Regions from separate parts of the Vibrio sp. Y176 genome, predicted to be linked through region 3. Evidence: riboswitches for the same ligand, from Rfam matches in the RefSeq annotation. Region 3 holds a riboswitch; each other region holds the start of a gene.
What was found. Region 3 has a riboswitch for thiamine pyrophosphate ahead of thiD (bifunctional hydroxymethylpyrimidine kinase/phosphomethylpyrimidine kinase). Riboswitches for the same ligand answer to the same signal wherever they lie in the genome.
Positions count from the first base shown of each region.

Region 1: it holds a riboswitch for thiamine pyrophosphate, as region 3 does, so the genes downstream of both, thiC (phosphomethylpyrimidine synthase ThiC) here and thiD (bifunctional hydroxymethylpyrimidine kinase/phosphomethylpyrimidine kinase) in region 3, are expected to answer to the same signal.
Region 2: it holds a riboswitch for thiamine pyrophosphate, as region 3 does, so the genes downstream of both, thiB (thiamine ABC transporter substrate binding subunit) here and thiD (bifunctional hydroxymethylpyrimidine kinase/phosphomethylpyrimidine kinase) in region 3, are expected to answer to the same signal.

Region 1 covers NZ_JAWOQS010000018.1:1,576-3,839, reverse strand. Annotated here, with positions in the region: gene thiC (phosphomethylpyrimidine synthase ThiC) at 1-1,175, opposite strand, end outside; TPP riboswitch at 1,339-1,437, opposite strand; gene crcB (fluoride efflux transporter CrcB) at 1,498-1,881, opposite strand; gene R7O13_RS22625 (multicopper oxidase family protein) at 2,005-2,264, opposite strand, start outside.
Region 2 covers NZ_JAWOQS010000004.1:246,637-248,900, reverse strand. Annotated here, with positions in the region: gene mpl (UDP-N-acetylmuramate:L-alanyl-gamma-D-glutamyl-meso-diaminopimelate ligase) at 1-285, shown strand, start outside; gene R7O13_RS12275 (flavin prenyltransferase UbiX) at 291-929, shown strand; TPP riboswitch at 967-1,103, shown strand; gene thiB (thiamine ABC transporter substrate binding subunit) at 1,176-2,168, shown strand; gene thiP (thiamine/thiamine pyrophosphate ABC transporter permease ThiP) at 2,210-2,264, shown strand, end outside.
Region 3 covers NZ_JAWOQS010000002.1:927,057-929,320, reverse strand. Annotated here, with positions in the region: gene R7O13_RS08345 (TldD/PmbA family protein) at 1-750, opposite strand, end outside; TPP riboswitch at 1,062-1,169, shown strand; gene thiD (bifunctional hydroxymethylpyrimidine kinase/phosphomethylpyrimidine kinase) at 1,267-2,124, shown strand; gene R7O13_RS08335 (ABC transporter ATP-binding protein) at 2,114-2,264, shown strand, end outside.

The DNA of each region.
Region 1 (2,264 bases), on a different contig from region 3:
AGACCATCACCGAGAGAAAGTGCGACATCATACTTAGCACAGATTTCACAGATCTCTCGGAAGTGGGTATATAAGAAGCTTTCTTGGTGATGCGCTAAACACCATTTCGCGATGATAGAACCACCACGAGAGACGATGCCAGTAACGCGTTTTGCAGTCATTGGCACATAACGAAGTAGTAAACCGGCATGGATAGTAAAGTAGTCAACGCCCTGCTCTGCTTGCTCAATCAGGGTATCGCGCATCACTTCCCAGTTAAGGTTTTCCGCAACACCGTTCACTTTCTCAAGCGCTTGGTACATTGGCACGGTACCGATCGGAACCGGACTGTTACGTAGAATCCACTCGCGAGTTTCGTGAATATTGCGTCCAGTAGAGAGATCCATAACGGTATCGCCACCCCAGCGCGTCGCCCACACTAGTTTCTCTACTTCTTCTTCAATCGAAGAAGTGACCGATGAGTTACCGATGTTGGCGTTCACTTTGACCAAAAAGTTACGTCCAATGATCATTGGTTCGGATTCTGGGTGGTTGATATTAGAAGGGATAATAGCGCGACCTTCGGCGACTTCTTTACGCACAAACTCTGCAGTAATGTCCTTTGGTAGGTTCGCACCAAAGCTTTGACCCGGATGCTGTTGATTCAGCACTTCATCGCGATACTTGGCACGCCCCATGTTTTCACGCAGCGCGATATATTCCATTTCTGGGGTAATAATACCTTTGCGAGCATAGTGCAATTGGGTCACACAATGGCCATCTTTGGCACGTCGAATACGTGGTAGATTACCGTAACGAAGATCGTCTAGTGTTTCGTCTTCTAAGCGTTCTTTGGTGTACACCGAGCTTACTTCATCAAGTAGCTCAGTATCGGCACGCTCTTCAATCCACCCTTCTCTCAGCTTAGGTAAGCCGCTATAGAGGTCTATGGTGTGCTCTGGATCTGTGTATACACCCGAGGTATCGTAAACGCGTACTGGCTCATTAGGTTCGAAAATAGGCGCTTCTTTTGTGCCTCCAATAAGGCTATCAGCGAGTGATATTTCACGCATTGGCACACGAATATCTGGACGTGAACCTTCTACGTAGACTTTGCTTGAATTGGGGTACGGTTGTACCGAGAGTGTATCAATGAACTGTTTTGCTTCCAGTCTCGCTTGTTTGCGACTCGACATAGCATTTTTCCTTGCTTTGTTATACTAGATAAAAAGTAATTGGATAAAAATGCTTGGCGGATAGATGCGACAAGAGGAGTCAAATTAAGGCTAGTTAAAGCTTACGATATTTGCCTGTAACAACATTCGACTTTTGATAGGTCAACCAGAAAGAACTCCGGTGTGAATATCTTCTCTTGTTCCCTTCGCAGATTCTAATCTGATCAGGTTCAACGGATCCCGAATTAACGGTCTCAGCCTTATGGCACTCCGACAAGTGATGTCAGTATATAAAAACGGCTTGGTGAAACCAAGCCGACCTGTTCAATTTTTAACTACTTTGCTAGCTGCGCATCAATAATTGAAAGCCTATCCACGCCGCTGAAATACTTAACACTACATTCAACAATACGTTCAACCCCATCTTAAAGAAAGCGCCCTGCTGCATAAGCAACACATTATCCATCGAGAAGGTGGAAAACGTCGTTAGTGCCCCTAAAAAACCCAAGCCAATCACTTGTCGCCAAGGTTCCGTTGCCAAAAGTTCATTATCGAAAGCTGCTATCAATAAGCCCATCATAAATGAGCCAACAACGTTAACGGTTAACGTACCATATGGAAAACCACGCCCCAATAAAATGACACAAAGTTCAGAAATTAAGTAACGAGAACATGCACCAAATGCACCACCCAATGCAATAAAACCCAAAACGGATAGTTGTCCCATAATTCCCCCAGAAAAGTTAATGGCGACATTGTAATCAAATTTACGGCAATAGTGATTATACAATCTTAGAATTCAGCAAAGTATAGCGCTTAAAACTTATCAAGATTTTAAAAGTTACAGGAGTCACTTTACTTCAATGTATCCCATCAAACCCGTCTTCATATGTTCAATTACATGACAATGGTACATCCAACGCCCTGGGTTATCTGCAACAAATGCCGCTTTCGCACTGCCGTTTTTTCCAAGTAAGACCGTATCGGTATGAAACGGTTCGTCGAGTTTTTTGCCATCTAACTCAAGAACCGTAAATGTGTGTCCATGAAGATGAATAGGATGATGATATTGGGTGACGTTCTTTAGGTTGAAGATATAGGTTTTTCCAA
Region 2 (2,264 bases), on a different contig from region 3:
CCGCGTTCTGCCACCATGAAGCGAGGTGTACACAAAAACACACTTGCAGAGTCACTACACAGTGCAGATGAAGTCTTCTTGTTCCAGCCAGATAATATCGAGTGGTCTGTGCAAGACATTGCCGACCAATGCACACAGCCAGCGTTTGTCGATGCGGATATAGATAACTTTGTAGCCAAGATCGTCGAACGTGCGCGACCAGGTGACCAAATTCTAGTCATGAGCAACGGTGGCTTTGGTGGTATTCACGGAAAACTTCTTGAGCAGTTAAAACAAAAAGCCTGATTGATATGCAAAACAAAACACAACCCTCTCATAAAAAAGCCATCACGTTGGCATTAACGGGTGCTTCTGGTGCTCCCTACGGCCTTCGTCTTTTAGAATGCTTGGTTGCGGCGGATTATCATGTCTACGTTCTGATTTCTTCGGCAGCTCGTGTTGTGATGGCAACCGAGCATAATCTTAAGCTACCAAGTGGCCCAGAAGCGGCGCAGCAAGCATTGGTAGAGCACCTGAACTGCAATCCCGATAACATCACCGTTTGCGGTAAAGATGACTGGTTCTCACCGGTTGCGTCTGGTTCTGCTGCACCAAAGCAAATGGTGGTTTGCCCATGTTCTGCGGGAAGCGTTGCAGCGATTGCGCATGGTATGTCAGATAACTTGATCGAGCGGGCCGCTGATGTGGTAATGAAAGAGCGCGGGCAGCTGTTGCTCGTGGTTCGCGAAACACCATTTTCAACGCTACATCTGGAGAACATGCACAAACTGTCGCAAATGGGCGTCACCATCATGCCAGCAGCTCCAGGCTTCTATCATCAGCCAAAGAGTATTGAAGACTTAGTGGATTTTATGGTGGCGAGAATTCTTGACCACTTAGGTATTGAGCAAGGTTTGGTGCCTCGTTGGGGTTATGACCAGCGCTCGTGAGCTGATTGTGTAACCACTCAAATACCTTTACAATCCATCCAACTCATCGGGGAGCAAACCCATTTAGCATTGAGTCAATCAATGCATTGGGGCGCTGAGACCTAAGTGTTTAACTAGGGACCCGTATTACCTGAACCAGATAATGCTGGCGTAGGAATTGAGTCTGGATATTGGAAGTCCTTAATAGCCGCCTCAAACCCTGTGCCGCTCAACTTATTTCTCTGAAATACTCATGGAGAGCGAGCAGTGAAACCCACTCTAAATCTGATTGCCCTAGCTGCAATCACCTCTACTTCAGCGTTTGCCGCTGAAAACACATTAACCATCTATACCTACGACTCTTTTGCCGCAGATTGGGGGCCGGGTCCTAAAATCGAGCAAGCTTTTGAAGCAAAATGTGGCTGTGACGTTAACTTCGTAGCGTTGGACGATGGTGTGTCGATTCTGAATCGTCTTCGTCTTGAAGGCGGTAATAGCAAAGCGGACATCGTATTAGGTTTGGATAACAATCTGATGGCAGAAGCGAAGAAAACCGATCTGCTTGCCGAGCACAATGTGGATACGGCTAACACAGTGTTACCAAACGGTTGGAGTGACACGACGTTTGTACCGTACGATTACGGCTACTTCGCGTTTGTGTACAACAAAGAGAAACTGGCTAATCCGCCGAAAAGCATGAAAGAGCTGGTGGAAACGCGCGACGATCTGAAAGTGATTTACCAAGATCCGCGGACTTCAACGCCGGGCCAAGGCTTAATGCTATGGATGAAATCTATTTATGGCGACGATGTGACGCAAGCGTGGCAGAAGCTAGCGAGCAAAACCGTAACGGTCACGAAAGGTTGGTCTGAGGCGTATTCTATGTTCCTCAATGGTGAGTCCGATTTAGTGCTTTCTTACACCACTTCACCTGCGTACCACTTAATTGCGGAAAACGATTCGAAGTTTGCTACGGCGAATTTTGCTGAAGGCCACTACATGCAAGTTGAAGTAGCCGCCAAAGTGAAAGGGGCAAAAAATTCAGAACTTGCTGATCAATTTATGAGTTTCATTTTAAGTGATGAGTTCCAATCGGCGATGCCAACGGGTAACTGGATGTACCCAGTCACTGACGTTGAGTTACCTAAAGGTTTTGAAACTTTGAGTGTTCCAAGCAAGTCGTTGAGCTTTAGTGCTGATGAAGTGGCAAAAATGCGTAAGTCTTGGATTCGCGAATGGCAAAGCGCATTGACGTTTTAGCTGACGTCCCAATCCTCATCTGAATGAGATAGGTTTTACCTTTGAATTCTGTTCCAAAAATAGGTTTAGGGGTCGCGATGATCATCGCGACCTTTG
Region 3 (2,264 bases):
CAAGTGACCACACGCTTCATGGAAGATAACGCCGCCAAAGCCGTTACCAATTACCACTGGCATTTCACCCGATGGACAAGCATCAGCGCCAAGTTTTACCAACGCTTGTTGCGCGATAGTTTGACCTAGCTCTTTCGCATCAAGCTGTTCACTGAACTCCCAGCCAGCAAGAGCACCAGGACCTTCCATACCAGAAGACTGCTCATTACCTTTTTGCGCGACAGTGTTACCAGCAACACGAATGTAGTGGCGAGTATCGTCAACGTGTAGGCCTTCTGAGTTGAAGATAGACACTTGTTGCTCGCGCTGAAGAACGCTGCCAATAAACTGGCTGATATGCTCACTCTCAGCACGTGCGGCTTGGTCAACTTTCAATAGAAACGCGATTTTTGAATCTAGGTTAGCATCCTTACTTAGCGACATGCGGCAACCATGTTGGATTGGGTAGCGGTTCAAATTCAAAGAACCCGCTGACGCGATTTGCTCACGCTTGTCTTTTGCAGCAAGCAGCGAGGTTACGCGCTTTAGTTCGGCTTCATCTGTGCTGTTGGTGTAACCGTAAAGCACCTTATGACCGAAAAAAAGACGAATACCGATACCAAAATCGATACCCGAGTTAACCTTGTCCACCTCACCAGATGCGATCTGGACAGTGTTGGTTTGGTGATGTTCAACGAATAGTTCAGCGAAATCAGCCCCCAAAAAGAGCGCATGATCGATCACTGACTTCGCTGTTACAGAATTAAGCATGAAGTCTCCTTGCTCGATGATCGTCTTAGCCATCCTAATTAACTGTGAAAAAGTTCAACAAAGTTAAATTGGCAACACGTTAAATTTTAACAGTTTTTTAACCTTGTTTTGTGCTAATCCTTGCTTAACGAGACCACGATTATTTATTAAATATTCCAGGTTCTGCTCATTCACCAGAGCGTTGCACTAGTAAATTCCACCCAGCAAACCATTTAGGTGCTTACTTTATCACTCACCTCGCATAATTGAATACTCATTATAATTACGCTCAAAAAACGTATCCCTTCCGCAATGGTCCTGCTATCATCCGAACGAAATAGTCGGGGGGCCACACGACAAGTGTTGGCTGAGATCGAAATTCGAGACCCGTTGAACCTGATTCAGTTAGCACTGACGTAGGGAACTATGCACACTTTGCCTTTCGTCGCCCCTCTTAGATAAGCGATAGCGATCGAAAAATCGATCTATCTGCAACGGTCAAAGTCAGTTCCTATACGTCTTGTAGTAGGAGCGACCATGACGCAGCAATCACAACCTCATTCACATCAAACGCCAGCCTTGCCTACCCCTATCGTATTGACCATCGCGGGTTCAGACAGTGGTGGCGGTGCAGGTATTCAAGCCGACATCAAAGCGATGTCCGCAACCGGCAGTTTTGCTTGCTCGGTAATCACGGCGATTACTTCGCAGAATACCCAAGGCGTTTCTGCGATTTTCCCCATTCCTCTCGACCATGTAGAGAGCCAACTTGATGCAGTATTTACCGACCTCAACATCGTTGCAGTCAAAGTGGGCATGCTGGCCGATTCCAACATCCTCAAAGTCGTTGCAGACAAAATTAAACAATACCAGCCAAAACACCTCGTGATTGACCCTGTGATGGTGGCCACCAGCGGCGATCTATTACTGGAACAGTCGGCAATCAGCACTTTAAAAGAAGAATTGATTCCGCTCGCAGACATCATTACCCCTAACCTACCCGAAGGCGCAGCATTGACGGGTAAGCCAATGCCTCAATCAGAATCTGAAATGAACGATATGATTACCGACCTTCGTGCGCTTGGCGCCAAAGCTATTCTGCTCAAAGGCGGTCACCTTGAAGAAAATGAAAACAGCAACGATCTGCTTATCATGCAAGACAGTGCCGAGTTAATTAGCGCCAAGCGATTTCCAACCAAAAACACTCATGGCACAGGCTGTACACTGTCTTCCGCCATTGCGTCTTACCTTAGCCAAGGCAACAACCTACACAAAGCGGTGCACCTTGGTAAGCAGTACATCAGCCAAGCTATCGCACACGCTGATGAATTGGATGTCGGTAAAGGTCACGGCCCTGTGAATCACTTCTTTGCGGGTCATACCTATGTTCGCTAACGCGATTGGCATTCAGCTTTCCGATGCTAGCCTGCGATACAAAGATAGCCAAACACCGACTTTAGCAGGAATGAACATGACCATTCCCGTCGGTAAATGGACGGTATTACTCGGACGAAGTGGCTGCGGGAAAACCACAA